4 regions of the Streptomyces sp. NPDC002870 genome follow, and region 2 is predicted to be linked to each of the others. Evidence: riboswitches for the same ligand, from Rfam matches in the RefSeq annotation. Region 2 holds a riboswitch; each other region holds the start of a gene.
What was found. A riboswitch is a leader RNA that binds a small molecule or an ion and turns the genes downstream of it on or off. The one in region 2 is predicted to bind cyclic di-AMP.

Region 1 (7,525 bases), on a different contig from region 2:
CGGGTCGATGCCGCTGGCGCGGTACTGGGCGGTGGCGATCGAACCGAGGGCGTTGCGTGAGGCGTTGAGCCGCTCAGTCCTGCGGGCGGCCTCCTCGCGCAGCCGGTCCAGCGACGCCCGGGACTTCGCGGTCTGTTCCTTGGCCCCGTTGTACTTCTCGGTGGCGGCCTCCGCCTCCTGGTAGAGCTTGTCGACCTTGGCCTTGATCTGCGCGGGAGTGAGACGGGGCTCGGCGTGCCCGGTCCCGTCGAATGCGGTGGCGGTCGCTGCGCCGGCGAGCGCGAGGGTGGCGGCGGTCCGTGCGGCGGGCCCGCTGAGCGGATGCTGCTTGGGTTTCCGGTGCGCTGCCACGAGGGCGTCCACGTCCTTCCGTCTTCCCTGTGGTCCGAGTCCGAGTCCGGCTCCGAGTCCGAGCCGAGCCAGACGCGGAGTCCGAGCCGAGTCCGACGGCGGTCCGCACAGGGGAGCGGCCCGCCGCCGGAGTTCTCGGCGGGGGTGGCCGACTGCCGCCCAGGAGCTCGGCGGCGGTGGGGAGTCGGTCACCTGAGCAAGGACGCTAAACCTGGGAGTCGTGGGAATGAGGCGTGGACCGGTACTGCCCGAAGCTGGACATGTGAGACCGCTTTCTGAGAGCGGAACTGATGGTGCCGGCCCGGATCCCCGTGGCGCTGTGACCGATGCGGCGAATGAGGCATACCTGCCTGGAGATCGGTGGTATGGGGAGGGCTAGGCTCCGCGACATGGACGTACTCATAAATGTCTTCGTCGCCCTGCACATCATCGGCATCGCGTCGCTGCTCGGCGGCTTCCTCACTCAGATGAAGGCGATGGGCGCGGGGACGGCCCGCTTCACCCCGGCGATGCTGCACGGCGCGCTGACCATGTTGATCACGGGCGTCGCGCTGGTGGGCCTGAATCAGGCGGACGATCAGCCGGTGAACAACCTGAAGGTCGGCATCAAGCTGGCGGTGCTGGTCGTGATCCTGGGCCTGGTGTACGTCAAGCGGGACGAAGAGAAGGCGGAGAAGGCGCTGTTCGGCGCGGTGGGCGGGCTGACGGTCGCGAACATCTTCATCGCGACGCTTTGGACGTGAGCGGGGCCGTGAGCCGGGCGTGAGCCGGCCATGAGAACGCCCGGGCGCCGCTGTCGGCCCCGGGCGTTCGTGCGGTGAGCCGGTCTCAGGCCGGGCGCACGCTGCCGTAGATCGGCATGTAGTAGATCGACTCCTCGCGCACGTTCGTACCCGGCTTGGGCGCGTGGATCATGTTGCCGTCGCCGATGTAGATGCCGACGTGGCTGATGTCGTCGTAGAAGAAGACCAGGTCACCCGGGAGCAGATCCTTCGTCTCGACCCGCTCGCCCACCTTCACCTGGTCCCAGGTGGTGCGCGGCAGGTCCACGCCCGCCGCCTTCCAGGCGGCCTGGGTCAGTCCCGAGCAGTCGTACGAACTCGGGCCCGACGCTCCCCAGACGTACGGCTTGCCGATCTGGGAGCGGGCGAAGGACAGGACCTTCTCGGCCTTGGCCGCGTACGTGGCGCCACCCGTGGAGCCAGTGCCGGTGCCGGTGCCGGTGCCGGTGTCCGACCCGGTGCCTGTGCCTGTGCTGCCGCCCTGGTTCTGCTCCTGCTCCTGGCGCCGGCGCTCGGCCTCCGCCGCAGCACGGGCCTCTGCCTCTTCCTGGGCCTTGGCCTCGGCCCTGCGGCGGGCCTCTTCCTCCTTCTGGCGCTCGATCGCCGCGAGCCGCGCCTTCTCCTCGGCCGTCAGCTTCGACAGCAGCGTGCGCGCCTCTGCGAGCTTCGCCTGGACGTCCTTCTTGCTGGTGCGCAGAGCCTGCTGGGAGCGGGTGAGCGACTCGAGGCTCTTCGTCGCCTCCGCTCGCTGCTCGGCGGCCGCGGCCCGCTGGGTCTCGTAGTCCGTGATGGCGCTGCGCTGACGGTCGGTCATCCGGTCCATCAGCTGCGTCTGGTCGAAGTACGCCTGCGGGCTGTCCGCGAAGATCAGCGCGGCGGTCGGGGTGACCGCGCCCGTGCGGTACTGCGCGGCCGCGTAGGTGCCGAGCTCCCGGCGGGACTCGTTGAGTTTGTCCGTGCGCTTGGCGGCGTCGTCGAGCAGTTCGTCGACCTCGCGGCGCTTCTCCTCGGTGGCTTCCTTGGCCTTGTTGTACTTCTGGGTCGCCGTGCCGGCCTGCCGGTAAAGGTCGTCGACCTTTTTCTGGACGTCTTCGACCGAGGGCTTCGGCTCGGCGGGTGCGGCGTTGGCGCTCTGCGTCGACAACAGGGTGACGGAGGCGAGGGCTGCCGTCGTGAACCCGACGGCGGGGGAGGTCTTAACGGTTCGCGTTTTGCGATGCGACGCCAAGGCCGGCATCTCCTTCTTCCGTGGACCGCCTACCGGGTTAGCTGTCGGGTTCGGGCGGAACGGAAGATCGCCCTACGGACCGGATGGGGCACGGTCCGATTCACCCCGGTTGTGCATGGTGGGTCCCCGGTTCCGAACTTCCTTGCGGAAAGCCCGAATTCGGCGCAGGCTGCCCGATGTGGCGTGGATCGCCAGGGGGATACGGGCCACCTGGGGGAGCACGCTAGCCAACTGGTGTGGCTGCTGTGAAGGTTGATGTTCGATATGTCCGATACATTTTCGTGACCTTGGTGATCGTCGGACCGATACCTTCCGCATGATGACCCGGCGACGCGGCCCGATCACGGAGGGTCGCGGGCGTCGTGCCCGGCGGGATCGCGCCGCCGTATGGCCGCTGTATGCCCGCTGTATCGCCGCCGCATCGCCGCCGTATCCCAATGCGGCGGCGAGCTGTCAGTGCGGCGGCCTAGACTCGTAGAGCGATGAGCAGCCTCTTTGACGACAGCTTCCTGGCGGACCTCCAGCCCAGCGCGGAGCACCACCCGCCGCCACCCGAGGACTCGGCCCCGGAGGAGATCCCTCACGATCTCTTCCAGGGCGCTTACGACGTCCCCCCGGCCCGGGACCCTTACCACCGCGACGGCGCCCCGCGCACCGTCGTGGACCCCGCCGCTCTGCTCGAGGGGCTGAACGAGCAGCAGCGTGCCGCCGTCGTGCACACCGGCTCGCCGCTGCTCATCGTCGCCGGGGCCGGGTCCGGCAAGACCCGGGTGCTGACCCACCGGATCGCGCATCTGCTGGGCACCCGCAGCGTCCACCCCGGCCAGATACTGGCGATCACCTTCACGAACAAGGCCGCCGGCGAGATGAAGGAGCGCGTCGAGCAGCTGGTCGGCCCGCGCGCCAACGCCATGTGGGTCATGACCTTCCACAGCGCCTGCGTCCGGATCCTGCGCCGTGAGTCGAAGAGGCTCGGCTTCACCTCGTCGTTCTCGATCTACGACGCCGCCGACTCCAAGCGCCTCATGGCCCTGGTCTGCCGTGATCTGGAACTCGACCCCAAGAAGTTCCCGCCGAAGTCCTTCAGCGCGAAGATCTCGAACCTGAAGAACGAGCTGATCGACGAGGAGACCTTCGCCGACCAGGCTGTCGACGGCTTCGAGAAGACGCTCGCCGAGGCGTACCGGATGTACCAGGCGAGGCTGCGCGAGGCCAATGCCCTGGACTTCGACGACATCATCATGACGACGGTGCATCTGCTCCAGGCGTTCCCGGACGTGGCCGAGCACTACCGGCGCCGCTTCCGCCATGTCCTGGTGGACGAGTACCAGGACACCAACCACGCTCAGTACACACTCGTACGCGAGCTGGTGGGTCCCTCGGGCCCGGACGACGACCCGGCCGAGCTCTGCGTCGTCGGCGACGCCGACCAGTCGATCTACGCCTTCCGGGGCGCGACCATCCGCAACATCCTCCAGTTCGAGGAGGACTACCCGGACGCGACGACGATCCTGCTGGAGCAGAACTACCGCTCCACGCAGACGATCCTCTCCGCCGCCAACGCCGTCATCGAGCGCAACGAAAGCCGCCGCCCGAAGAACCTGTGGACCAACGCCGGCGCCGGCGCGCAGATCACCGGCTATGTCGCCGACACCGAGCACGACGAGGCGCAGTTCGTCGCCGACGAGATCGACCGGCTGACGGACGCAGGCGACGCGAAGGCGGGCGATGTCGCCGTCTTCTACCGTACGAACGCCCAGTCCCGTGTCTTCGAAGAGATCTTCATCCGGGTCGGACTGCCGTACAAGGTCGTCGGAGGAGTGCGCTTCTACGAGCGCAAGGAGGTCCGGGACGTCCTCGCGTATCTGCGGGTTCTCGCCAACCCCGAGGACAATGTCCCGCTGCGCCGCATCCTCAATGTCCCCAAGCGCGGTATCGGCGACCGCGCCGAGGCGATGATCGACGCCCTCGCGCTGCGCGAGAAGATCACCTTCCCGCAGGCGCTGCGCCGCGTCGACGAGGCGTACGGCATGGCGGCCCGCTCCGCCAACGCCGTCAAACGGTTCAACGTGCTGATGGAGGAGCTGCGTACGGTCGTCGAGTCGGGCGCCGGACCGGCCACCGTGCTCGAGGCCGTCCTGGAGCGGACCGGCTACCTCGCCGAATTGCAGGCGTCGACCGATCCGCAGGACGAGACGCGCATCGAGAACCTGCAGGAACTGGCCGCCGTGGCCCTGGAATTCGAGCAGGACCGCGCCGAGGAGGAAGGCGCGGGCACGCTCGCCGAGTTCCTGGAGAAGGTCGCGCTCGTCGCCGACTCCGACCAGATCCCGGACGAGGACGAGGACGGTTCCGGCGTCATCACGCTGATGACGCTGCACACGGCGAAGGGCCTCGAGTTCCCCGTGGTGTTCCTGACGGGCATGGAGGACGGCGTCTTCCCGCACATGCGCGCCCTCGGCCAGGCGAAGGAGCTGGAGGAGGAGCGGCGCCTCGCGTACGTCGGCATCACGCGCGCCCGCGAGCGCCTCTATCTGACGCGGTCGTCGATGCGCAGCGCCTGGGGTCAGCCCTCGTACAACCCCCCCTCGCGCTTCCTGGAGGAGATCCCGGGACAGCACCTGCAGTGGAAGCGGACCGGTCCGATGGCTGCGCCCGCGGGTCCGACGTCCGGCATCGCCTCTTCGCTCTCGTCCTCGCGTTCACGCGCGGGCGGCGCTGCTTCGGGCTTCGCCACGCGGCGTACGACCGACAAGCCGGTGATCTCGCTGGTGGTCGGAGACCGGGTCACGCACGACCAGTTCGGCCTGGGGACCGTGGTGGAGGTGACGGGGTCGGGCGCGGACGCGCAGGCGACGATCGACTTCGGGGACACCAAGCCGAAGCGGCTGCTGCTGCGGTACGCGCCGGTCGAAAAGCTCTGATCGGTGCTCTGGCCGGTGCCCTGAGCGGGCTCTGGTCCGTGGGCTGCCCTGATCCGTGCGCTGAGCGGGGCTCTGGCTCCGTGCACTGAGCGGGCTCTGGTCCGTGCGCTGCCCTGATCCGTGCTCCGAGCGGTCTTTACGTCGGGTCGAGGCCGTGGCTGCGAAGCCACGGCAGCGGGTCGATCGCCGAGCCGCCGCCGGGCCGTACCTCGAAGTGGAGGTGCGGCCCCGTGGAGTTGCCGGAGTTGCCGGAGTACGCGATGACGTCACCGGCCTTGACCGAACCGGAGCGGATCTTGGTGCTGCTGAGGTGGCAGTACCAGGTCTCGGTGCCGTCGGACGAGGTCACGATGGCCATGTTGCCGTAGGCGCTGTTCCACTGCGTACGGACGGTGCCGTCGGTCGCGGCCATCACCTCGGTGCCGTACGACACCGGGAAGTCGATGCCGGTGTGCACGGACATCCAGTTGACGCCGGCCTGCCCGTAGTACGCGCTCAGGCCGTCTCGTTTCACCGGCAGCACGAACTTGGGGCGCAACGCCTCGCGGCGCTTGGCCTCATCCTCGCGCTTCTTCTTCTCCGCCTCCTGGCGCGCCTTCAGGTCGAGGCGTTCCTGGGTGCGCGACGCGCGGTCGCCGAAGTCGCGGGCGTCGGCGCTGAGAGCGGCGAGCTGCGTGTCCATCTTGTTGTTGGCCGCGATCGCCTTGGGGGAGGACGGATCGGCCGCCTCCACATTGCTGTCGCCCTTGGTGTCGCCGCTGGCGCCGAGGCTGCCGACGGAGGCGGCGGCGATGCCGGCGACGCCCATCACACAGGCGGAGGGCACGGCGACGGTGAGGAGCGCGGAGCGCTTCGCGGGGGTACGGCGACGGCCGCGGGACCCGCCGGAACGGCGGACGGGGCGGGGGATGACGGCGGCGAGAGGTTCGGCTTCCGGGGCGAGCTCGAACTCGCCGTCGAGTTCGGCTTCCGCTTCGGGGTCGGCCTCGAGTACGGCCTCGTGCTCGGGCTGGGCCTCGGGTTCAGGCTCGGCCTCGTACTGGTACTCCTCGTACTCGTACGTGAGGTCCGGCTGGGACTCCGGCTGGAAGTCCGGCTGGAAGTCTGCCTGGAACTCCGCCTGGTATTCGGTGGTGGGGTCGGCGGGCGCCGCGGGGCTGAAGTCCTGGTCCGGGATGAACTCATGCTCCGGCGTGAACTGTTGCGGTACGTGCGGTACGACGCCTTCCGCGCCCGTGTTCCAGGCGGTGGCGTCGTAGGTGCCGGTGTCGAAGGCGGGCGCTGTCCACTGCCCGGTGGCGTCGTAGGCGAATGTGGCCGCGGCGGTTTCGTACTGACCCGTCTGCGCGGTCTGATTCCACGCGGCTGCGTCCCACTGGCCCGTGGTGTCGTACTGGGCCGCGGCGGTGTCGTAGTGGCCGACAGCGTTGTACTGGGCGGTGGCGTCGTACTGGGCGGTGCCGTCGTACTGGGCGGTGGCGTCGTACTGGGCGGTGCCGTCGTACTGCGCGTGAGTCTCGTAAGTCTCGTACTGCGGGAATTGCTGCGGCTGCTGCGGCTGTTGTGCCTGCTGCGCGGCGTAGACGTCGTAACCGGAGGTTTGGTGCGACCCGGTGTCCCACTGGGTGGTGTCGTACTGGCCGCTGTGGCCGGCTTCGTAACTGCCGGGAAGCGCACCGAAGAGCGGGTCGGTGTCGAAGCTGCCAGTGGCGTAGCCGTCGTAATCGACGTACCCGGCGTGGGCGTGCTGGTCGTTCACCAACTTCTCTCTCGCCTCGGCAGCAGGACCTGGGTTCTGGGGCCGTCGAGCGCAGGGGTCCCAGAGGGAAAGCAGTGGCGCGACTGTACCCGGCGGTATGCGACGGCGACAATCTTCCGCAGGTTTTAGGCAATCAGGAAACGGGCATTCGGATGCCTTTCGGCGGACTGCGGGCACAGCTTTGGCTCTACGTTCGAAAAGTGTTCGACATTTCGTTACCCGGTTTGCCGGGGCTGGGCGTGGTGGCACGCGCCGCCCGCCCGGGAATCAGGCGCAGGAACCAGGCGCGGGACCCAGGCGCGGGACCCAGGCGCGGGACCCAGGCGCGGGACTCAGGCGACGGAGACGGCGCCGGATGCGCCGGTCGCCGGCCGGCTCGACTCCAGCGCCTCCCGGATGCCGGCCGCGACGGCGGGGTGGACCGGGAGCGCGAGATGCCCGATTCCGCTGACCCGTACGTTCTGCGCGATGAGGTCCGGGT
Region 2 (7,525 bases):
TCCCGCGCTCGCGGGCGACCGCCGCGATGTGTTCGAGCAGCGCGGACGCGACCCCGCGCCCCTGGTGAGCGTCCTGCACGAGGAAAGCGACCTCGGCCTCGTCGGCGGGGGCACTCGCGGGGCGGCCCTGCGCGTTGATCCGGTCGTAGCGGACAGTCGCGATGAACTCACCGCCGACCGTGACCGCGAGACCCACCCGGTCCACATAGTCGTGGTGGGTGAAGCGGTGGACGTCCTTGGCGGAGAGCCGTGGATAGGGTGCGAAGAAGCGGTAGTACTTCGACTCGTCCGAAACCTGTTCGTAGAAGCTGACCAGGCGCTCGGCGTCCTCGGTGGTGATGGGCCTGATGCGCGCGGTGCCGCCGTCGCGAAGCACCACGTCTGCTTCCCAGTGATCGGGGTAGGCGTGGTCCGGCTCGGTCTGCATGCCAGAAGCGTACGGCTCACCCACCGGTAGCGGCGGCTGTTGGCCGCGGGCAGTCTGAGGAGGTCCGACCGGCGGCCGCTCCCGGGCCGAAGGCCGGTGCGAGTACGCCGCAACCGCATGAGAGACTGGTCTAGACAACCGCTAAGACTTGAAGGGCAACACCATGGCTGAGCGCCGCGTCAATGTCGGCTGGGCCGAGGGCCTTCACGCCCGCCCCGCTTCCATCTTCGTCCGTGCCGCCACGGCCTCCGGCATCCCGGTGACGATCGCCAAGGCCGACGGCAACCCGGTCAATGCCGCCTCCATGCTCGCGGTGCTCGGCCTGGGCGCTCAGGGCGGCGAGGAGATCGTGCTCGCTTCCGAGGCGGACGGCGCCGACGCCGCCCTGGACCGTCTGGCCAAGCTGGTCGCCGAGGGGCTCGAGGAGCTTCCCGAGACCGTCTGAATCTGGCAGTCGAATTGCTCGACGGCGGAGCCGCGGCGTCCTGAATTCGGGAGATCGCGGCTCCGCTTTTTTGCGGTCCGGGCACCATGAATTCGGGCAGCATAAAAGCCGCCCCGCGAATATCTTCTCTTTGTATACGGTGCGGCTGTTAATTGCGGGCGCTTGCCGTGTTTACGGCATGTTGCGAAGTCCTCACCCGCTCGGGACGGCGCAGCCGGTGCGCGGCCGTGGCCCGCTCGGCATGCAGGGCGGTCAGCGCCCGCGCCCGTTCCACATCGCCGCGCGCCACGGCGTCCACGATCGCGCCGTGCTCGGCCCAGGACTCGATGGGCTTGGCGGGCTGGTCGATGGCGTACATCCAGGCGATCTTGTGCCGCAGCTGGGTGAGCAGGGCGGTCAGGCCGGGGCTGCCGGAAGCCTGGGCGAGCGTCTCGTGGAACCAGCCGCCCAGCGAGCGCAGATCCTCGCCCTGGCCGCGGCGGGCCCGCTCCTGCCCCAGTCTGACCAGACCGCGCAGGACTTTGAGGTGCGCTTCCGTGCGGCGCTGGGCGGCCCGGGCCGCGCCCAGCGGCTCCAGCAGCATCCGGACCTCCAGCAGGTCGGCCGCCTCCTGCTCGGTGGGCTCGGCGACGCAGGCGCCGGCGTGGCGGCGGGTGGTGACGAAGCCCTCGGACTCCAGTGTGCGCAGGGCCTCGCGCACGGGGACCCGGGAGACGCCGTAGCGGCGCGCCAGCTGCTCCTCGGTGAGCCGGCTGCCGCGCTCGAATACGCCGGAGACGATGTCGTCGCGGATCGCCGTGCATACCGAGTGCGCGGGAATGCGCATGACCGAACCTCCGCTTTAATCCGCGCGAAACGCAGCCGATTGACGCCTGTTCGGTGACTCTATTGCAGTGGGCCGGATTTTCCGATGGCCCCTGGAAATTCATGGATATCTTTTGGCCAGCGGGCCGAACGCCGAAGGCCCCGGCGGGGGCCGGGGCCTTCGTTCACTCGGGTGTCGGTCAGACGTCGACGCCGTGGGCGCGCAGGTACGCGACGGGGTTGATGTCGGAGCCGTACTCGGGGCTGGTGCGGACCTCGAAGTGGAGGTGCGGCCCGGTGGAGTTGCCGGTCGAGCCGGAGAGGCCTATCTGCTGGCCCGGGGTGACCCGCTGGCCGACCGAGACGCCGATGGACGAGAGGTGGCCGTACTGGGTGTACGAGCCGTCGTTCATCTTGATCACGATGTTGTTGCCGTACGCGCCCGCCCAGCCGGCCTCGACGACGGTGCCCGAGCCGACGGCCATGACCGAACTGCCGGACGGGGCACGGAAGTCGACGCCGGAGTGGCTGCCGGAGGACCAGAGCGAGCCGCCGGCCTTGTAGCCGGTGGTGAGGTGCGCGTCGGCGACGGGGAGCCGGAAGGAGTTGAGGCGCTTGCGCTCGGCCTCGCGGGCGGCGCGCTCCTTGGCTTCGCGAGCCTCCTTGGCGCGGGCCTCGGCCTTGCGCTTCGCCTCGGCCTCGGCCTTCGCCCTGGCGGCGGCCTCGTCGGCCTCCCGCTTCTGGGCGGCGGCCTGGTCGGCGATCTGGTCGGCGAGCGAGTCGGCGGCCACGATCTGGGTCAGGCCGGTGTCCTCGACCGCGGTGGCGCCGGGCTCGGCGGCGAGCGCCGGGGAAGCGAGGGTTCCGATGACGCCGGTGGTGGCAAGGGCCGCGACGCCCGCCATGCTCGCGCTCTTGCGCGTCAGGCGGCTCGGGGCACGGTGCTTCCCGGTGGCACGGGTGAACGCCATGAAGTGGCTGATCCTTTCCTTCCTTCTCGCCTACCGGGTTAGCTGACGGGTTCGGAGCAGGAAGGTCTCCTACGGGCTCCTCCGCACGGGTGCGAAGGCGTCCGATTCACCCCAGGGACTGATTGGGTCCCCGGCTCCCCAGGCTCGCGCCATACGGGGACTCGGCGATGGCTGTCCGATGCCGCGGGTGCGGCGGGCTACTGGCGGACAGCCGGACCGACGCTAGGCGGGGCATCTTTCATTCACCAAACAGACAGCCCCTTTTGTAGTGCATGCCACAGGGCAGACAGGCAACCTCTCCAACAAACCGGGCATAAGACAGAACCCCGGCATCGCTATGGAGGCCGGGGTTCCGATTGTCTGTTTTGAGTTGTTCGCCGAATATGGCCGATCGTCGTGCGGTCAATCAGCCCGTGACAACGGTCACTTCACCGATGCCCAGTGCCCTGACCGGCTCCTCGATCTGCGAGGCGTCGCCGACGAGCACCGTCACGAGCCGGTCCACCGGGAAGGCGTTGACGGCCGCGGCCGTCGCCTCCACGGTGCCGGTCTCGGCCAGCCGTACGTACAACTGCGCCTGGTAGTCGTCCGGGAGGGACTGCTCGACCTGGTCGGCGAGCGTGCCCGCGACGGACGCCGCCGTCTCGAACTTCAGCGGGGCGACGCCCACCAGGTTCTGCACGGCGACATCCCGCTCGGCGTCGGTGAGCCCCTCGGCCGCGAGCGTGCGCAGCACCTTCCAGAGGTCCTCCAGCGCCGGTCCGGTGTTGGGGGTGTCCACCGAACCGCTGATGGCGAGCATCGCGGCGCCCGACCCGTCGGGGGTGGAGCGCAGTACCTGGCCGAAGGCCCGTACGCCGTAGGTGTAGCCCTTCTCCTCGCGCAGCACGCGGTCCAGGCGGGAGGTGAGGGTGCCGCCCAGGCAGTACGCGCCGAGCACCTGCGCGGGCCAGACGCGGTCGTGCCGGTCCGCCCCGATGCGGCCGATCAGCAGCTGCGTCTGCACGGCGCCAGGCCGGTCCACGATGACCACGCGGCCCGTGTCGTCGGCCGTGATCGGCGGCACGGGACGGGGCGCGACGCTGTCGCCCTTCCAGGCGCCGAGGGTGTCGGCCAGCACCGCGTCCACGTCGACCCCCGTGAGGTCGCCGACGATCACCGCTGTGGCCGTCGCGGGCCGCACATGCGCCTCGTAGAAGCCCCGCACGGCCGCGGAGTCGATCCGGGCCACGGTCTCCTCCGTGCCCTGACGGGGGCGCGACATGCGCAGGGAGGCCGGGAAGAGCTGCTTGGAGAGCTCCTTGGCGGCCCGGCGGGCCGGATTGGCCGTCTCGTGCGGGATCTCGTCCAGACGGTTGCGTACGAGCCGCTCCACCTCGTTGTCGGCGAAGGCGGGTGCGCGCAGCGCCTCGGCGAGCAGGCCGAGTGCCTTGGGCAGCCGGGAGACCGGGACCTCCAGGGAGACGCGGACGCCGGGGTGGTCGGCATGCGAGTCGAGCGTCGCTCCGCAGCGCTCCAGCTCGGCCGCGAACTCCTCCGCGGAGTGCTTGTCGGTGCCCTCCGACAGGGCGCGCGCCATGATCGTGGCGACGCCGTCGAGGCCGTCCGGCTCGGTGTCCAGCGGTGCGTCGAGGCAGATCTCGACGGCCACCACCTGCTGGCCGGGACGGTGGCAGCGCAGCACCGTGAGTCCGTTGTCCAGCGTGCCTCGCTCGGGGGCGGGGAACGCCCAGGGCCTGGCCTCTCCAGCCGCCGGCTGCGGGTGGAACTGCATGGTCACGGCAGCGTCGCTCACTGGTCGGTCCCCTCGTGCTCGTTGGTCTCGTCGCTGTCGTCGCTGTCGTCGCCCTCGCCGTCGTCGGCCGAGATGGGCTCGTAGACCAGCACTGCCCTGTTGTCCGGGCGCAGCCGGGCCTTGGCGACCGCCTGCACCTCCTCTGCGGTGACGTCCAGCACCCGCTGCACGGCGGTCAGCGCCAGCTGCGGGTCACCGAACAGCACCGCGTACCTGCACAGTTCGTCGGCGCGGCCCGCGACCGTACCCAGCCGGTCCAGCCACTCGCGCTCCAACTGAGCCTGCGCGCGCTCCATCTCCTCGGGCGTGGGGCCGTCCGCGGCGAACCGCGCGAGCTCCTCGTCGACCGCGGCCTCGATCTGCGGCACCTCCACGCCGCCGGACGTCTTCACATCCAGCCAGCCCAGCGAGGGCGCGCCGGCCAGCCTCAGCAGGCCGAAGCCGGCCGCGACAGCCGTCTGGTCACGGCGCACCAGACGATTGTGCAGCCGGGACGACTCACCGCCGCCGAGGACGGTCAGCGCCAGATCGGCTGCGTCGCACTCGCGCGTGCCGTCGTGCGGCAGCCGGTAGGCCGCCATCAGCGCCCGCGCCGGGACCTCCTCGACGATCTCCTCGCGCAGCTGCTCGCCGATGACCTCCGCGAGCGAGCCGTCGCGCGGCGGCTGCTTGCCGTCGTGGGTCGGGATGGTGCCGAAGTACTTCTCGATCCAGGCGAGCGTCTGCTCCGGGTCGATGTCGCCGACGACGGACAGCACGGCGTTGTTCGGCGCGTAGTACGTACGGAAGAAGGCACGGGCGTCCTCGAGGGTCGCCGCATCCAGGTCGGCCATCGAGCCGATCGGCGTGTGGTGGTACGGGTGGCCCTCGGGGTAGGCGAGGGCGGTCAGCTTCTCGAAAGCCGTGCCGTACGGAACGTTGTCGTACCGCTGGCGGCGCTCGTTCTTGACGACGTCGCGCTGGTTCTCCATCGACTCGTCGTCGAGCGCGGCGAGCAGCGAGCCCATCCGGTCGGCTTCCAGCCACAGCGCCAGCTCCAGCTGGTGTGTGGGCATCGTCTCGAAATAGTTGGTGCGCTCGAAGCTGGTGGTGCCGTTCAGCGAGCCACCGGCGCCCTGCACCAGCTCGAAGTGGCCGTTCCCCTTCACCTGGCCCGAGCCCTGGAACATCAGGTGCTCGAAGAGGTGGGCGAGGCCGGTGCGGCCCTTGACCTCGTGGCGTGAGCCGACGTCGTACCAGAGGCAGACAGCGGCGACCGGGGTCAGGTGGTCCTCGGAGAGCACCACGCGCAGGCCGTTGGCCAGCCGGTGCTCAGTCGCTGTCAGGCCGCCGGAACCGGCCTGCGCTGTGGCCGTGTGACCCATGGGCATGTACGTCCCTTCGATCGCGATATGGAGAAGTCCTGCCACTGTATGCAAGCGCGCTGACACCTGGCGAAGTTCCGGGTCGCGGTCGGCGCTGTCAGTGGGACGGTCCACAATGGTCGGCGTCAGTTCCAGACCTGGTACGCGAAGGAGCAGCAGCCGCGATGGCCCGCCGCAGCACGAAGACCCCGCCGCCGGACGATTTCGAGGAGAGAATCCTCGACATTGACGTGGTGGACGAAATGCAGGGCTCCTTCCTCGAGTACGCGTACTCGGTGATCTACTCCCGGGCCCTGCCGGACGCACGTGACGGCATGAAGCCTGTGCATCGCCGGATCGTGTACCAGATGAACGAGATGGGCCTGCGCCCCGACCGGGGCTATGTGAAGTGCGCCCGTGTCGTCGGCGAGGTCATGGGCAAGTTGCACCCGCACGGCGACGCGTCGATCTACGACGCCCTGGTGCGGATGGCGCAGCCGTTCTCGATGCGCCTGCCGCTGGTCGACGGGCACGGCAACTTCGGCTCGCTCGGCAATGACGACCCGCCGGCCGCCATGCGGTACACCGAGTGCCGGATGGCCGACGCGACGTCACTGATGACCGAGTCGATCGACGAGGACACCGTCGATTTCCAGTCGAACTACGACGGCCAGGAGCGCGAGCCCGTCGCTCTTCCCGCCGCCTACCCGAATCTGCTGGTCAACGGCGCGTCCGGGATCGCGGTCGGTATGGCGACGAACATGCCGCCGCACAATCTGGGCGAGGTCATCGCCGCCGCCCGCCATCTGATCAAGCACCCGGGTGCGGACCTCGAGACGCTGATGCGCCTCGTCCCCGGGCCCGACCTGCCGACCGGCGGCCGGATCGTGGGCCTGACCGGCATCAAGGACGCGTACGAATCGGGGCGCGGCACCTTCAAGATCCGCGCGACGGTCTCCGTGGAGGACGTCACGGCGCGCCGCAAGGGCCTGGTCGTCACCGAACTGCCCTTCACCGTCGGCCCGGAGAAGGTGATCGCCAAGATCAAGGACCTGGTCTCTTCGAAGAAGCTCCAGGGCATCGCGGACGTCAAGGACCTCACCGACCGCTCGCACGGTCTGCGTCTGGTCATCGAGGTCAAGAACGGCTTCATTCCGGAGGCCGTGCTGGAGCAGCTCTACAAGCTGACGCCGATGGAGGAGTCCTTCGGCATCAACAATGTGGCGCTGGTGGACGGGCAGCCGCTCACGCTGGGGCTCAAGGAACTGCTCGAGGTCTACCTCGACCACCGCTTCGAAGTCGTGCGCCGGCGCAGCGAGTTCCGGCGGACCAAGCGGCGCGACCGGCTGCATCTGGTCGAGGGCCTGCTCGTCGCGCTGATCGACATCGACGAGGTCATCCGCCTCATCCGCTCGAGTGAGAACTCCGCGCAGGCCAAGCAGCGGCTGATCGAGCGCTTCTCACTCAGCGACATCCAGACCCAGTACATCCTGGACACCCCGCTGCGCCGGCTGACCAAGTTCGACCGCATCGAGCTGGAGAGCGAGCGCGACCGGCTGAACGGCGAGATCGACGAGCTGACCGGGATCCTGGACTCGGACGCCGAGCTGCGCAAGCTGGTCTCGGGCGAACTGGCCTCGGTGGCGAAGAAGTTCGGCACCGACCGGCGCACCGTCCTGCTGGAGTCGGCGAGCACGCCGCTCGCCGCGGCGGCGCTCGAGGTCGCGGACGACCCGTGCC
Region 3 (7,525 bases), on a different contig from region 2:
AGTACAGGTCGATGTAGTCGGTACGCAGCCGCTTCAGGGATTGCTCGGCAGCGGCCTTGAGGGTGGTGGCGGAGAGTCCCCGGTACTGGGGGTGCGCGCCGGCCTTGGTCGCGACGACGACGTCGGAACGGTTGCCGCGCGCGGCCAGCCAGTTGCCGATGACGGTCTCGGACTCGCCGCCCTCGTTGCCCGGTGCCCAGGAGGAGTAGGCGTCGGCAGTGTCGACGAAGTTGCCGCCGACGGCGGTGTACGCGTCGAGCACGGCGAAGGACTGCGCCTGGTCGGCGGTCCAGCCGAAGACATTGCCGCCGAGAGCGAGCGGGGAGACGGCGATGCCGGACGAGCCGAGGGTTCGCAGAGAAGTCATGGGTGGATCAACGACCGTGGCGGCGCGGGCTATTCCGGCTCTGCGCCCTGCGCCGGTGTGCGGTCTGCGCCGGTGTGCGCGCTGCGGTCCACGCGCTGTGCCGGTCTACGCGCTGTGCCGGCAGCCCTGGCGTCGGGGGGTGTGCGCCAGAGCTGCCGGGGACTGTGGCGCACGATCAGATGCTGAGGCCCTTGCCGCGCAGCCATGCCATCGGGTCGAGCCCCGACCCGCCCGGCGTGTGGACCTCCAGGTGCAGGTGCGGGCCCGTCACGTTGCCCGTCGCGCCGACGCGGCCGATCGTCTCGCCCGTCGTCACCTTCTGGCCGGCGCTGACCGAGATCGAGGACTGGTGGGCGTACCAGACCTCCGTGCCGTCCTCGAGCTCCAGCACCGTGCGGTAGCCGTAAGAACCGGACCAGCCCGCCGACTTGACGGTGCCGCCGTGCACCGCCTTGACCGGCGTGCCCGTGGGGGCCGCGAAGTCCAGGCCGGTGTGGTAGCCCGAGGACCACATGGAGCCGGACTCGCCGAACGTGGAGGTGATGGTGTACGAGGAGGTGGGCAGGGCGTAGCTCTTGGCGAGCTGGGCCAGCCGCTCGGCCTCTGCCTTCGCCGCCGCGGCCTTCTCGGCCGCGAGCTTCTCGGCCTCGGCCTTGGCCTCCGCCGCGGTCTGCTGCTTCGCGGCCTCCGCCGCGGCCTTCTCTGCCGCGAGCTTCTCCGCGGCCGCCTTCGCCTCGGCGTCGGCCTCCGCCTGCTGCTGCTCGGCCTGCTGGAGAATGCGGGCGCGCAGCGCCTCACCGGCGCCGGCGGCGCTGTCCGGTCCGGCCTCGGCGCCGGAGTCCGAGGCGAGGGTCATCGCCGTGAGCGGGGCCGCGTTCACGTTCCCCGCGTCGGCGTCCGACGCGTCGTCGGACATCAGGGAGCCCACGCCAGGCAGGGACTTGGCTTCAGGCAGGTTGTCCGCGATCGAGTCGGGAAGAGATATGGAGACCGGCGGCTTGTCCTGCGCGGTGGCCATGCCCCCCGCGCCTACCGCGGCGATCACGCCTACGCCGAGCACCGTGGAGCTGCGGGCGAGCCCGCCGCGCTGCTTCATGACACGGTGCCTGCCGCGCACCGGACGGACGGAGTCCTCGGTGGGGTTCCATTCCTCCCATGCCCGCTCCGCCGGTTCGTTGCCGAAGAAGTCAGTTTCCAGGGTTCCGAAGGGAGCTTCGGGGGCAGGCTTGTTGGACGCCACGGAGGCGTGCTCCTTTCCTTCCTTCTCGCCTACCGGGTTAGCTGACGGGTTCGGAGCAGGAAGGTCTCCTACGAGCGCCTCGAACCGCGGAAAGAGCGGCAAAAGGTGCCCGATTCACCCCAATTGGTGGTTCCCCGGTTCCCTTGCGGGATTCGGCGCGTGCGCACGGTGCCGTCTCTTGCGACGACTGGGACAACCGCGCTGCGTTATCGAACGTTAATAGACGCCGGGGCTGTATTCCAAGCTGTTCCGAGTGATCATTAGCGACTTTGACGGGGACTTACCAGGACACAAGCGGCCGGAATCGGGCGACTTGATCGACACCCGGACCGGAACTTTCGTCTGACAGTGCATCAGATGTTATCGGTGGGGTGCGCCTCGACTACGCACGGTGCCGGTCCTGCGGCGGCCCATGGCCGCGCGATGGCCTTCAGTCGCTTCGGTGATCAGAGCCTCCAAGGGCTTTGATCACCGGCACGATCCTGCGGCGGTCCGGCTGCGCCTCGGTGGGGCGGCTGACCGCCAGCAGCGCCATGTCGTCCGTGGTCCCGCCGCCCGTATGCCGTCGTACATCGTCGACGAGCGCGTCCAGCAGCTCCTCCGGCCCGGGAAAGAGCCGGCCCGCGAGCCGCCGGCCGGGGTCGTAGAAGACGCCGCCCTTGTCGCGCGCCTCGGAGAGACCGTCCGTGTAGAGGAGCAGCGTCGCCCCGGGAGGCAGCGGATGCGCCTCCGAGCTGTCCGGCCACGCCCCCAGCTCGCCCATTCCCAGCGGCAGCGCGGCCTGGGTCGGCTCCAGGATGTCCAGGTCCCCGTCGGCGTACAGCACCAGCGGCTCCGGGTGGCCCCGGTTCACCACCCGCACCACGCCCTCGCCGGGCGGGATCTCGGCGAGCACGGCGGTGGTGAACCCCTCGACGGCATCCAGTTCGTCCCGCCGTGTGCCCTCGCGAGCCAGCGCCCGCTCGAGACGCGCGGCGACCCCTTCGAGGGAACTCTCCTGCTCGGCGACCTCCCGGAACGCCCCGAGGACCACTGCCACCGTCTCGACCGCCCCCACCCCCTTGCCCCGTACGTCCCCGACCACCAGCCGCACCCCGAAGGGCGTGTCCTGTACGGCGAAGAGGTCGCCGCCGATGAAGGCGTCCGCCTGCGCCGCCTCGTACCGCGCGGCGATCTGCAGCCCGCCGATCCGGGCGGCGGGGGCGGGCAGCACGGCGCGCTGCGCGGCCTCGGCGATCACCCGGGCGGAGGCGAGGCGCTCACGACCGAGCCGTACGAGGCGATTGATGAGCAGCGCGAGCCCGGCGACCGTGAGCACGGTGAACAGCTCGGTGAACGAGGTGACCTCGGACACGGTCTCGTTGTAGTAGCGAAGACCGAGCACGGACAGGGTCGCCGCGATGCCGGTCAGCAGTGTGGCGATCCAGGAGGAGAAGGGCGCGGCGATCAGCGGGGCGGCCGCGAAGAACGGCACGGCCGTGAATCTGGGCGGGGTGAAGTAGTCGAAGACAAGACCGCCGACGATCATCAGCGTGGGGAGCACACGGACGACGCGAGGAGCGCTGTAGCCGCCGTCCTGCTGTCGGTGCACCACCTGACATCTCCTGCCCGTCCGCCTGGCTGCGGACGGTACCGCGCCCTTCCCAGGCTGGCTGTAGCCGCGCCGGGGGGCGACTCACCATCGGCCAACCGGACGACGCGGGCGTGAGCGAGGGAGACGTGGGAGACAAGTGAGGAGATACGACAGTGGCCCGGCACTCTTGTCGAGTGCCGGGCCACTGCCTTCAGTAGCGGGGACAGGATTTGAACCTGCGACCTCTGGGTTATGAGCCCAGCGAGCTACCGAGCTGCTCCACCCCGCGTCGGTAAACACAACCTTACGCCATCCGGAGCAAGATCAACTCCATTTAGTGCGTGAGCCTGTTCTGACGCCCCTCCGAAGGCCCTCCGGAGGGGCGTCGCCCACGGCTGGGCGCAACGCGCTGCTTCAGCGGCGGCGCAGGCGGAGTGCGGTGAGCGCGCCGCCCGCCGCGATCAGGGCCGCGGCGGCGATCGCCGCGTACCAGGTGGAGCTGGAGGCTCCGGTGCTGGCGAGGGCGCCGGTGGTGGTGACGGAGTCGTTCGCGGCAGCCGCGGCCGAGGTCGTGGCGGAGGCCGACGGGGTCCCGGACGGCGTCGCGGACGCGGTCGGGGAGGGCGAGGCGGACGCGGTCGGGGAGGGGGCCACGGTCGGCTTGCCGCTCGGGTCAGTGCCGCGCTCGGGGGCGACCGTGATCTTGGCCTCGGCCTCCAGGAACGGCATCGTGTTCCCCTCGGTCAGCGACGTCGTCGCCCGCAGCGTGAGCTTGACCGGCTTCTGGATGCCCTTGAAGTCGATGACGCGCACGCGAAGGATGTAGCGGTGCAGCTTCCCCTTCTCGGTGAAGTAACTCTTGGGGAGGTCGGCCAGCTGCCACCTGTCCAGGCCGGGCACCTTCGGGGCCCTGACCAGCTTGCCGTCGCCGAGCCACTCCTCGATCACCAGCTCCGGAACCTCACCGTCGGCGTCGGGCTCCGGAGCGATCTCCAGGGTGGTCGCCAGGTCGGTGTCGAAGGTCCCCTCGCCTTTGAGCTGGTGGAACAGGTCGACGTTGCCCCACAGACCGGGCTTGATGGGCTCGTTCTCGTCGGTTCGGAGCCACATGGAGGCGGGTGCGGCGTTGATCTTCGGGCTGGTCTCGAAGGCGACGGTGTCGTCCTTCTCGTACTTCGCGTTCCCGGCCAGGTCGGCGGCGACGAGCCTCAGGTTGCCGTTGTTGGACGGGTAGTTCTTGCCGAGGCCGATGGACACCTTCCAGCTCAGCTCGCCCTTGGCGGGCACGGAGAAGGGGGCGTTCCTGCCCTGCTGAGCCGGGTGGAAGTGGCCCTGCGCGCCGATGCCCTGCTGCCCGACGAACTCGTCGGTCGCCGGGGCGTTCACCGGCTGCACGTCGAATACCAGGTGCGAGGCCGCGAAGGGGCTCGCGCCGTCCGTCTCGCCGACCAGCCACGGCTGGAAGTCCACCGGCTTGTCCGCGGAGTTCTTCACCGTGAAGGAGAAGGTCTCACTCGCCCCGCCACGGGTCAGCGGCCCGCCCGGCGCGGGGGCGCCCAGCTCGATGGTGAGCGGCTTGCCGGAGCCCGCCGGGGTGGCGTGGGCCGCGGCGGTGAGCGGGACAAGGGTGGCGCCGGCGGTGGCGGCGACGGTGATCGCGGCTGCGGCGGCTAGGCGAGCGGACATGGTGGACTCCCCCCAAGGAATCGACTAGGGGCCGGACTTCCGCTGGATGGGCGGTAGCCGGCCGTACCAAAGAGCAGCGCGGCAGAGCGCCGCGACAGGCGGTGAAGCGAGATGAGAGATCGCCGTCCGTCCGGGCCTCTTCGGTCCTCGCGGGCCTCTTCGGTCCCGCTCGATCCTTTTCGGTCCTTATCGGTCCCGGCTTGCGGCGATGTGCTCATCTTCACCGCTCAAGATCGGGCGGACAATGCCCGTACTGTCACCACTTCGCAACAGCGTCCACCGGGCGAAATCCCGCCGCTGACCTGGGGGTTGGCTCCGGTCCGGACGCGACTCGCGCTGGGCCGCGAGCTGCGTCGGCCATGAGCTGCGTCGGCCGCGAGCTGCGCCGACCGCGTCAGGGCCGCAGCCGGGCCGCCCGCATCTGGAGGTAGCGCGTCTCCGGGACGCTGAGGGTGCGCCGGGCCGCCAACTGGTAAGCGGCACGTGCGCCTTCGGCGTCCCCCGCCTTCTCCAGCAGGTGCGCGCGTACGGCGTCGAGCCGGTGGTGGCCCGCCAACCGGTCCTCCAGCTTGGCGACTTCGGCGAGCCCGGCCTCGGGCCCGTGCACCATGGCGACGGCCACGGCCCGGCCGAGTTCGGCCATCGGCTCGGGAGCGAGGCGTACGAGAAGGTCGTACAGGCCGAGGATCTGCGGCCAGTCCGTGTCGTCGGCGCGCGCCGCCTCGTCATGCAGCGCCGCGATCGCCGCCTGCAGCTGGTAGGCGCCGGCCGGCCCCTCGGACAGGGCCTCCTCCACCAGCGCGGTGCCCTCCGCGATCGAATCCTGGTCCCAGCGGGCGCGGTCCTGCTCGTCGAGCGGAATCAGCTCGCCGTGCGGGCCGGTGCGCGCCGCGCTGCGGGCGTCGGTGAGCAGCATCAGCGCCAGCAGCCCGGCCACCGCACCCTCCTTCGGCAGCAGCCGGCGTACGGCCCGGGTCAGCCGGATCGCTTCGCCGGCGAGGTCGGCACGGTGCAGATCGCTGCCGGAAGTGGCCGTATAGCCCTCGTTGAAGATCAGGTAGAGCACCTGGAGCACCACGGCGAGCCGCCGATCGCGGTCCGCGGGCCCCGGCTGGCGAAAAGGCACGCCCTTGATCTTCTGCTTGGCCCTGCTGATCCGCTGCGCCATCGTCGCCTCGGGCACCAGATGCGCGCGGGCGATCTCGGCGGTGGTGAGACCGCCGACGGCCCGCAGGGTGAGCGCGACCTGCGCGGCCGGGGTGAGTTCGGGGTGGCAGCACAGAAAGAGCAGGGTGAGGGTGTCGTCCTCGGAGGGGGCGCGGCTCTCACCGGGCGCAGGCGCCGTGAACGCGTCCCGGGGGGTCAGCGCCGCGACCGTCTCCTCGCGTCTGCGCCGGGCCTCCTCGCTGCGCAGCTGCTCCGTGAGACGACGGGACGCGACCTTGATCAGCCAGCCGCGGGGATTGTCGGGCAGACCCTGCTCAGGCCACTGCTGCGCGGCGGCGAGCAGCGCCTCCTGTACGGAGTCCTCGGCCGCGCCGAAGTGCCCGTACCGCCGTACCAGCGCACCGAGGACCTGCGGCGCGTGCAGGCGCAGCAGGTCCTCGACCTCTGTCGTACGTCTAACAGCCATCGCCTCCGCCGTCCAGGATGGGCCGGATGACCACGGGGTAGTCGGGGGCCCCCTCGGGAATCGGGCACTGCGCGACGCGGGCGGCGATCTCGGTGACCCGCTCCAGGCTCTCGCAGTCGAGCACCCAGTACCCGGCGAGCAGCTCCTTGGTCTCTCCGTACGGACCGTCGGTGATCACGGGCCGTCCGTCCTTGTCCACGGTGACGTAACGCGTCAGGGCCGGCTCGGCCAGCCCCTGCCCGTCCACGAGCTCGCCGGACTCGGAGAGGTCGTTGTTGACCTCTCCCATGAAGGCGAACATCGCCTGCAGGTCCTTCTCGCTCCAGGCCGGGCTCTGGGCGGACGCCGTGCCGCGCATCGCTTCGTAGTCGGCCTGAGAGCCCTGGACCATCACCAGATACTTCATGACGTCGCTCCTTCGGATGCGTAGCCACCCCTTGTGGGCAACTCTCACAGGGGACGTCGCAGCCGATGACGGATTCTCGACAGTGCGCGGAGAATTTTTTGAACCACTCGTCGGAACCACGGAGAGCGGGGAGCGGGGAGGGGGGAGCGGCAGGGGCAGGCTCCGGCCCACGCGGCGCCCCCGACCGGTGAAGTCCCGTCGGGACGCCGCGTATCAGCTCCGCGGGCGTCACCTCAGCCCTGCTCTTCCTCAGCCCTGCTGCTCCTCCTCAGCCTCCATGAGCCGGATTCCTTGATGTGTCAGCGTGACCATCGAGGGCGTATTGCCCGTCGCCCAGTCGACCGCGATCAGCCCCTCGCCCACCAGATACGTGCAGGCCGCGGCCAGGTCCTCCTCATGGACACCGAGGTCGTCGCGCAACCGCGCCCCGGTGACACCCAGAAGGCGGTTGCCCTCGGTGGCTTCGTACAGGGCCTTCATGACCTGGTTCCGGTAAGTCTTCCGCTCGCGCAGTGTTGCCATGACTGCCTGCCGTCCTCTCGTGCTCGGCATGGGTGCAGGAGTCCTGCTGCGTCAGGCGTCGTCCGTCTGCGCAGGGTCGTCGCCCGCTGACCGGCTGG
Region 4 (7,525 bases), on a different contig from region 2:
TCAGCAGTCGCGTGAAAGGCAACCGCATGCGTTCCGGGAACGGGCGACACCGCCGACCTCGTCAAGCTCCGGCCATTGTCGTCGCGGCAGGGGTGACGGGATCGGCCATCGCGATCCCCCTTCTCGGCGCCGGATCGGCCTCCGCCGCCGACGCCTCCACGTGGGACCGCGTCGCGGAGTGCGAGAGCGGCGGCATGTGGAGCGCCGACCTCGGCAACGGTCACTACGGCGGGCTGCAGTTCTCGCCGGAGACCTGGCAGGACTTCGGTGGTACGGCGTACGCGCCCCGCGCCGACCTTGCCAGCCGCTCGCAGCAGATAGCGGTCGCCGAGAAGGTCCTCGACGCGCAGGGCCCCGCGGCGTGGCCCGGCTGCGCGGCACTCGCCGGGCTGAAGAACGACGGCGCCGCGACCGGCGTCGACCCGGGCGTCGCGCCGTCGCCAGAGCAGAGCGCCCCGGTCGAGTCGCTCGTACCCACGAAGCCCTCGGCTCAGCCCACCACGGCGGCGTCTGCCGAGCCGTCCGCGGATCCGGCCGAGCCCGCCGAGCCGGCGAACACGGACGGGACGCCGGACGCCGACAGTGGCGGCAAGCACCGTGGCGAGGCCGCCCCGGAGGAGACCGAGCCGGGCAATACGGACAATGAGCGCGAAGCGGGGCGTCATGCCTCGCGAGGTGACGGTTCGGCACGCGACAATGCGGGCAACCCGGATGAGGTGGGCGAGGCGGGCAAAGCGGACGCCGCACCCGGCGAATACACCGTCCGGCCGGGCGACAGCCTGTGGACCATCGCCGACAAGCAGAAGCTCTCCGGGGGCTGGGCCGAGCTCTATGAGGCGAACCGGGGGACCGTCGGTGCCGACCCCGACCTCATCCTTCCTGGCCAGAGCCTCGATGTGGACCTGAAGTAGGGGTAATTCGCTGGCAGTTCACGGCCAGTTCGCGGGCTTATGTCCGAGTCTGTGCAAGTGAGACATGAGTCTCTTTGTCCCAACTGCCGTGACTTGCCCGGCGGAACCACTCATTCCGCCCCTCACCTGCGAAAACGGTAGTGGCCGGAGTGGCGAGATGGGCGATTTCTCCCCGATGTTCCTCCTTTGAACATCGGGGAGAGGTGTGTTTACGGTCTGAACCGCTCGCCACCGCGGGCGCCGCTGACCGTCACGCCAAATCCTGCCGACGGCCGGGGGAGCAGTCGTCGCGCAGAGCGCCGAAGGCAGGAGCGGGGGACCCAAGGTAAGCGCCGGCCCCGGCCGTTGAGATCGACGGCTCCAACCGGCTTGGGGTGAAGTCGCGCACGACGCGCGGCCGGGCAACTCGTCCCCTGGTTCCTAACGGAACCGGGGACTCTTCATCGGCCCGAACCCGACAGCTCACCTCGTAGGCGTCGGTGAGGAGAAGTTCCATGCTGCTTTCCGGCAAGGGCAAGCACCGTCGCCCGTCCAAAGCCACTCGTTTCGCCGCGATCGCCGGCGTCACCGGCGCGGCCGTCGCCGCCCCGCTCCTCGGCGCCACCTCGGTGTCCGCCGCGACCGCCTCCGAGTGGGACCAGGTCGCCCAGTGCGAGTCCGGCGGCAACTGGTCCATCAACACCGGCAACGGCTACTACGGCGGCCTGCAGTTCTCGGCCTCCACCTGGGCCGCGTACGGCGGCACGCAGTACGCCGCGAGCGCTGACCAGGCCTCCAAGACCCAGCAGATAGCGGTCGCCGAGAAGGTCCTGGCCGGCCAGGGCAAGGGCGCATGGCCGAACTGCGGCGTCAACCTGTCGGGCGCCGCGTACGACGGCGGCTCCGCCGCCGCGGCCACCACGCCGCCGGCGCAGCCGGAGCGCGCCGAGGTTCCCACCACCCGCTCCGAGCGCCCCGCCGCCCCGGCGAAGTCCGCGAAGCCCGCCGCGAAGGCCAAGAGCTTCAAGAAGGGCGACGGCGAGTACAAGGTCAAGGCCGGCGACACCCTCGGCAAGATCGCCGAGACCGAGAAGGTCAAGGGCGGCTGGCAGAAGCTGTTCGACCTCAACAAGGACATCATCGACGACGCGGACGTCATCTACCCGGGCCAGCAGCTCCACCTGAGCTGACCCGGCTCCGCCCGAGCCGGCTGACCCCCCGGCTCCGCCCGAGCTGACCCCCGGGCCCCAGAGCACCCCGGTCCGGCGCGCTTTCCCCCGAACGCGCCGGGCCGGGGTTCTGCCTTGTCACTGCCTGTTCATGCCCTTTTCCGTCCCAGCGGGCGGGCACCGGCCGACCGATGCCCCGGAGCCGGTTAGGCTCTTGTCGCAAGGCCGAGGAGACCCTGCACTGCGCTGCACTGCGCTGCACTGCTGGCGTCCCACTGCTTGCGTCACATTTAGCGTCACATCCCAGAAGGAGATGCTCGTGCCGTCCATCGACGTCGTCGTAGCCCGGGAAATCCTGGACTCCCGAGGCAACCCCACGGTCGAGGTCGAGGTTGGCCTCGACGACGGCAGCACGGGTCGTGCTGCTGTTCCGTCCGGCGCCTCCACCGGTGCGTTCGAGGCTCTTGAGCTCCGCGACGGTGACCAGAACCGCTACCAGGGCAAGGGCGTCGAGAAGGCCGTCCTCGCCGTCATCGAGCAGATCGGCCCGGAGCTCGTCGGGTACGACGCCACCGAGCAGCGCCTGATCGACCAGGCGATGTTCGACCTGGACGCCACCCCGGACAAGTCCTCGCTCGGAGCCAACGCGATCCTCGGCGTCTCCCTCGCCGTGGCGCACGCCGCCTCCGAGGCCTCCGATCTGCCGCTCTTCCGCTACCTGGGCGGCCCGAACGCGCACCTGCTGCCCGTTCCGATGATGAACATCCTGAACGGCGGCTCGCACGCCGACTCCAACGTGGACATCCAGGAGTTCATGATCGCGCCGATCGGCGCCGAGTCCTTCTCCGAGGCCCTGCGCTGGGGCACCGAGGTCTACCACACCCTCAAGAAGGTCCTGAAGCAGAAGGGGCTCTCCACCGGCCTGGGCGACGAGGGCGGCTTCGCGCCGAACCTCGACTCCAACCGCGCCGCCCTCGACCTGATCCTCGAGGCCATCAAGGAAGCCGGCTACGCCCCCGGCAAGGACATCGCGCTCGCGCTCGACGTCGCCGCGTCCGAGTTCTACAAGGACGGCTCGTACGAGTTCGAGGGCAAGTCCCGCTCGGCCGCCGAGATGACCGAGTACTACGAGGAGCTCGTCGCCGCGTACCCGCTCGTCTCCATCGAGGACCCGCTGTTCGAGGACGACTGGGCCGGCTGGAAGGTCCTCACCGACAAGCTGGGCACCAAGGTCCAGATCGTCGGCGACGACCTCTTCGTCACCAACCCGGAGCGCCTGGCCCGCGGCATCGACGAGGGCGCCGCGAACGCCCTGCTCGTCAAGGTCAACCAGATCGGTTCGCTGACCGAGACCCTGGACGCCGTCGAGCTGGCCCAGCGCAGCGGCTTCAAGTGCATGATGTCGCACCGCTCCGGCGAGACCGAGGACGTCACCATCGCCGACCTGGCCGTCGCCACCAACTGCGGCCAGATCAAGACCGGCGCCCCGGCCCGCTCCGAGCGCGTCGCCAAGTACAACCAGCTGCTGCGCATCGAGGAGATCCTCGACGACGCCGCGGTGTACGCGGGCCGCTCGGCGTTCCCGCGGTTTCGCGCCAACTGACGCGAACTGATACGCACAGCAAGGGCTGACGCTCTCGCTTACATACGTCCCCGGCCGCGGTCCCGTACCGTGTCCGGGGACGTACGTACGTATCGGGGAGGCGGGACATGGCCGGGAAGGACCGCGACCGGTTCTCCACCACGACCAGGATTCGGCTGCTCGGCGAGCAGACCGCCGCCCGCGTCTACCGTTCGCAGAGCCGCAGGCAGGCCCGCCGCTCCCGGCTCACCGGCCGTGCGGCCTTCCTGGCCCTGGTGGTCTGCTCGCTGGCCGTCGCGCTCGCGTACCCGATGCGGCAGTACGTCTCTCAGCGCGCCGACATCGCCGAGCAGCAGCGCCGGATGTCGGACGCCAAGCAGCAGGTCGAGCGGCTGAGGGACGAGAAGGCGCGGCTCCAGGACGACATGTACATCCGGCGTCTCGCCCGCGAGCACCTGCATCTCGTGCTGCCGGGAGAGACCGGCTACATCATGATCGACCCCGAGGCCGCCGAGCAGCGCCGTACCGAAGAGGGGGCGACCGACCGCCCCTGGTACTCGAACGTCTGGGACGGCGTCGACAACGCCGACCGCAGCAAGTAGCAGGCACGCAAGCGGCAGCCACACAGAAGCACCGCTGGAACCAAGTAGAACCAAGGCAGGCATGGAAACGCCCCCTCCCACCACCGCCCCGACCGAGCCCACCGACGCGGACATCGCCGCGTTCAAGCAGCAGCTCGGCCGTCCGCCGCGCGGGCTGCGCGCCATCGCGCACCGCTGCCCGTGCGGTCAGCCCGACGTCGTCGAGACCGCGCCGCGGCTCCCCGACGGCACCCCCTTCCCGACGCTGTACTACCTGACCTGCCCGCGGGCCGCCTCGGCGATCGGCACGCTGGAGGCCAACGGCGTGATGAAGGAGATGACCGAGCGGCTCGCGACCGACCCGGAGCTGGCAGCCAAGTACCGCGCCGCCCACGAGGACTACATCGCACGCCGCGACGCCGTCGAGGTGCTCGAGGGCTTCCCGAGCGCGGGCGGCATGCCCGACCGGGTGAAGTGCCTGCATGTCCTGGTCGGCCACTCGCTCGCGGCGGGGCCCGGCGTCAATCCGCTGGGCGACGAGGCGATCGCGATGCTGCCCGAGTGGTGGCGCAAGGGCCCGTGCGTAGCGCCGTGTGAAGAAGGGGACGAGAAGTGACCCGGGTCGCCGCCGTCGACTGCGGTACGAACTCCATCAGGCTGCTCGTCGCCGACGCCGATCCGGCCACCGGCGAGCTGGTCGACCTCGACCGGCGGATGACGATCGTCCGGCTCGGCCAGGGCGTGGACCGGACCGGGCGGCTCGAACCCGAGGCGCTGGAGCGGACCTTCGCGGCCTGCCGCGAGTACGCCGCCGTGATCGAGAAGCACGGCGCGCAGAGGATCCGCTTCGTGGCCACCTCGGCCTCGCGCGACGCGTCCAACCGGGACGACTTCGTCCGCGGAGTGCTCGACATCCTGGGCGTCGAGCCCGAGGTGATCACCGGGGACAGGGAGGCGGAGTTCTCCTTCACCGGCGCCACGAAGGAGCTGCCCGGCCATGAGGAGCGCCTGGTGGTGGACATCGGCGGCGGCTCGACCGAGTTCGTCGTCGGCCATGACGAGGTCGAGGCCGCGCGGTCCGTGGACATCGGCTGCGTACGGCTGACCGAGCGGCACATCCGGCACGATCCGCCGACGCCCGAGGAGGTCGCCGCGATGCGCGCCGACATCGAGGCCGCGCTCGACCTCGCCGAGGAGACCGTCCCGATCCGCGAGGCGCAGACGCTGGTCGGCCTGGCCGGGTCGGTGACGACGGTGGCGGCGATCGCGCTCGGTCTCGACGAGTACGACTCGACCAGGATCCACCACTCGCGGATCCCGTATTCCCAGGTCAAGGCGGTCAGCGACGCGCTCCTGAAGGCCGGCCACGAGCAGCGCGCCGGGTACCCGCCGATGCATCCGGGACGGGTGGACGTCATCGGTGCCGGGGCGCTCGTACTGCTGGCGATCATGGAGCGGATCGGGGTGCCGGAGGTGGTCGTGAGCGAGCACGACATCCTTGACGGGATCGCCTGGTCGATCGCTTAGAAGCGGCCTCGGAACGAACTTCGTGAAGTTCTTCACAAGGAAAAGGCCCATGGGGACTGCTGCGGGGGGCCGAAAGGCCCCTCCGGCCCGTCCGCCCCGCCCGGCGGGGGGCATTTCGGGCGGTGCGGGGCCCGTTACGAGGGTGTGGACCGAGCCCGCTGGTTCATCCGCGGGAGGTCCCTTATGAGCAGCTCACAAGGGGTGAAGAAGGTGTCCGCCGATACCGTGGTTCCCCGGTCGGGTCATGACCTCGATCACGTGGGCCGCGCAGTGTAGCAGAGGTGTGTCGACACCTTGTGAAGGGGCTCACGAGCGACCCCCCTGAGGGGGGTGGATACTCGATGGCATGAGCACCACGGAGCGTCCCAGGATCCTCGTTGTAGGCGGTGGGTACGTAGGCCTGTACGCAGCTCGTCGCATTCTGAAGAAGATGCGCTATGGCGAGGCGACCGTCACGGTCGTCGACCCGCGCTCGTACATGACGTACCAGCCCTTCCTCCCCGAAGCTGCCGCCGGCAGCATCTCGCCTCGGCATGTCGTCGTCCCGCTGCGACGCGTGCTGCCCAAGGCTGAGGTGCTCACCGGCCGGGTCACCACCATCGATCAGGACCGTAAGGTCGCCACGATCTCGCCGCTGGTCGGCGAGGCGTACGAGCTGCCCTTCGACTACCTGGTCGTCGCGCTCGGCGCGGTCTCCCGGACCTTCCCGATCCCCGGCCTCGCCGAGCAGGGCATCGGTATGAAGGGCATCGAGGAGGCCATCGGCCTGCGCAACCACGTACTGGAGCAGCTCGACAAGGCCGACTCGACGACCAATGAGGAGGTCCGCCGCAAGGCGCTGACCTTCGTCTTCGTGGGCGGCGGCTTCGCCGGTGCGGAGACCATCGGTGAGGTGGAGGACCTGGCGCGCGACGCGGCCAAGTACTACACCAGCGTCAAGCGCGAGGACATGCGCTTCATCCTGGTCGACGCGGCCGACAAGATCCTTCCCGAGGTCGGTCCGAAGCTGGGCAAGTACGGCAAGGAGCACCTCGAGGGCCGCGGCATCGAGATCTACCTGTCGACCTCGATGGACTCCTGCGTGGACGGCCACGTGGTGCTGAAGAACGGCCTCGAGGTCGACTCCAACACCATCGTGTGGACGGCCGGCGTGAAGCCGAACCCGGCGCTGGCGCGCTACGGCCTGCCGCTCGGCCCGCGCGGCCATGTGGACTGCACCGACAAGCTCCAGGTCCGGGGCACCGACTACATCTGGGCCGCGGGCGACAACGCGCAGGTTCCGGACATGGCGGCCCGCAAGGCCGGTGCCGAGAACGCCTGGTGCCCGCCGAACGCCCAGCACGCGCTGCGTCAGGCCCGGGTCCTCGGCGACAACGTCATCTCCGGCATGCGGGGCTTCCCGCAGAAGGAGTACAGCCACGCCAACAAGGGTGCGGTGGCCGGACTCGGCCTGCACAAGGGCGTCGCGATGATCGTCATGGGCAAGGTGAAGATCAAGCTCAAGGGCCGTCTGGCGTGGTACATGCACCGTGGCTACCACGGCATGGCGATGCCGACGTGGAACCGTAAGATCCGGGTCTTCGCGGACTGGACGCTGGCGATGTTCCTCAAGCGCGAGGTGGTCTCGCTGGGCGCGATCGAGACGCCGCGCGAGGAGTTCTACGAGGCGGCCAAGCCGGCTCCGGCGGCGGCAGTGCCCGCCCAGGAGAAGGCGAAGGCCTCCTAGCTCCGGGCAAGTTCGCGTGAGGGGCCGTCCGCCATCCGTGGTGCGGGCGG

Region 1: it holds a riboswitch for cyclic di-AMP, as region 2 does, so the genes downstream of both, ACFYWY_RS07010 (NlpC/P60 family protein) here and ACFYWY_RS20855 (M23 family metallopeptidase) in region 2, are expected to answer to the same signal.
Region 3: it holds a riboswitch for cyclic di-AMP, as region 2 does, so the genes downstream of both, ACFYWY_RS06560 (M23 family metallopeptidase) here and ACFYWY_RS20855 (M23 family metallopeptidase) in region 2, are expected to answer to the same signal.
Region 4: it holds a riboswitch for cyclic di-AMP, as region 2 does, so the genes downstream of both, ACFYWY_RS11815 (transglycosylase family protein) here and ACFYWY_RS20855 (M23 family metallopeptidase) in region 2, are expected to answer to the same signal.

What each region holds. Positions count from the first base shown of each region.
Region 1 is NZ_JBIAPW010000004.1:85,811-93,335, reverse strand. It holds gene ACFYWY_RS07020 (NlpC/P60 family protein) at 1-351, opposite strand, end outside; gene ACFYWY_RS07015 (hypothetical protein) at 741-1,094, shown strand; gene ACFYWY_RS07010 (NlpC/P60 family protein) at 1,180-2,370, opposite strand; cyclic di-AMP (ydaO/yuaA leader) riboswitch at 2,373-2,536, opposite strand; gene pcrA (DNA helicase PcrA) at 2,844-5,285, shown strand; gene ACFYWY_RS07000 (M23 family metallopeptidase) at 5,422-7,044, opposite strand; gene ACFYWY_RS06995 (esterase/lipase family protein) at 7,377-7,525, opposite strand, start outside.
Region 2 is NZ_JBIAPW010000016.1:20,039-27,563, forward strand. It holds gene ACFYWY_RS20840 (GNAT family N-acetyltransferase) at 1-427, opposite strand, end outside; gene ACFYWY_RS20845 (HPr family phosphocarrier protein) at 591-872, shown strand; gene ACFYWY_RS20850 (GntR family transcriptional regulator) at 1,021-1,698, opposite strand; gene ACFYWY_RS20855 (M23 family metallopeptidase) at 1,877-2,647, opposite strand; cyclic di-AMP (ydaO/yuaA leader) riboswitch at 2,660-2,824, opposite strand; gene ACFYWY_RS20860 (M16 family metallopeptidase) at 3,054-4,442, opposite strand; gene ACFYWY_RS20865 (M16 family metallopeptidase) at 4,439-5,812, opposite strand; gene ACFYWY_RS20870 (DNA topoisomerase (ATP-hydrolyzing) subunit A) at 5,971-7,525, shown strand, end outside.
Region 3 is NZ_JBIAPW010000003.1:397,194-404,718, reverse strand. It holds gene ACFYWY_RS06565 (aldo/keto reductase) at 1-367, opposite strand, end outside; gene ACFYWY_RS06560 (M23 family metallopeptidase) at 543-1,607, opposite strand; cyclic di-AMP (ydaO/yuaA leader) riboswitch at 1,619-1,775, opposite strand; gene ACFYWY_RS06555 (PP2C family protein-serine/threonine phosphatase) at 2,038-3,201, opposite strand; tRNA gene ACFYWY_RS06550 (tRNA-Met) at 3,396-3,469, opposite strand; gene ACFYWY_RS06545 (LPXTG cell wall anchor domain-containing protein) at 3,595-4,866, opposite strand; gene ACFYWY_RS06540 (RNA polymerase sigma factor) at 5,261-6,499, opposite strand; gene ACFYWY_RS06535 (YciI family protein) at 6,489-6,905, opposite strand; gene ACFYWY_RS06530 (hypothetical protein) at 7,155-7,427, opposite strand; gene ACFYWY_RS06525 (hypothetical protein) at 7,479-7,525, opposite strand, start outside.
Region 4 is NZ_JBIAPW010000007.1:180,857-188,381, forward strand. It holds gene ACFYWY_RS11810 (transglycosylase family protein) at 27-911, shown strand; cyclic di-AMP (ydaO/yuaA leader) riboswitch at 1,199-1,402, shown strand; gene ACFYWY_RS11815 (transglycosylase family protein) at 1,406-2,080, shown strand; gene eno (phosphopyruvate hydratase) at 2,379-3,662, shown strand; gene ACFYWY_RS11825 (septum formation initiator family protein) at 3,770-4,243, shown strand; gene ACFYWY_RS11830 (DUF501 domain-containing protein) at 4,305-4,838, shown strand; gene ACFYWY_RS11835 (exopolyphosphatase) at 4,835-5,749, shown strand; gene ACFYWY_RS11840 (NAD(P)/FAD-dependent oxidoreductase) at 6,096-7,475, shown strand.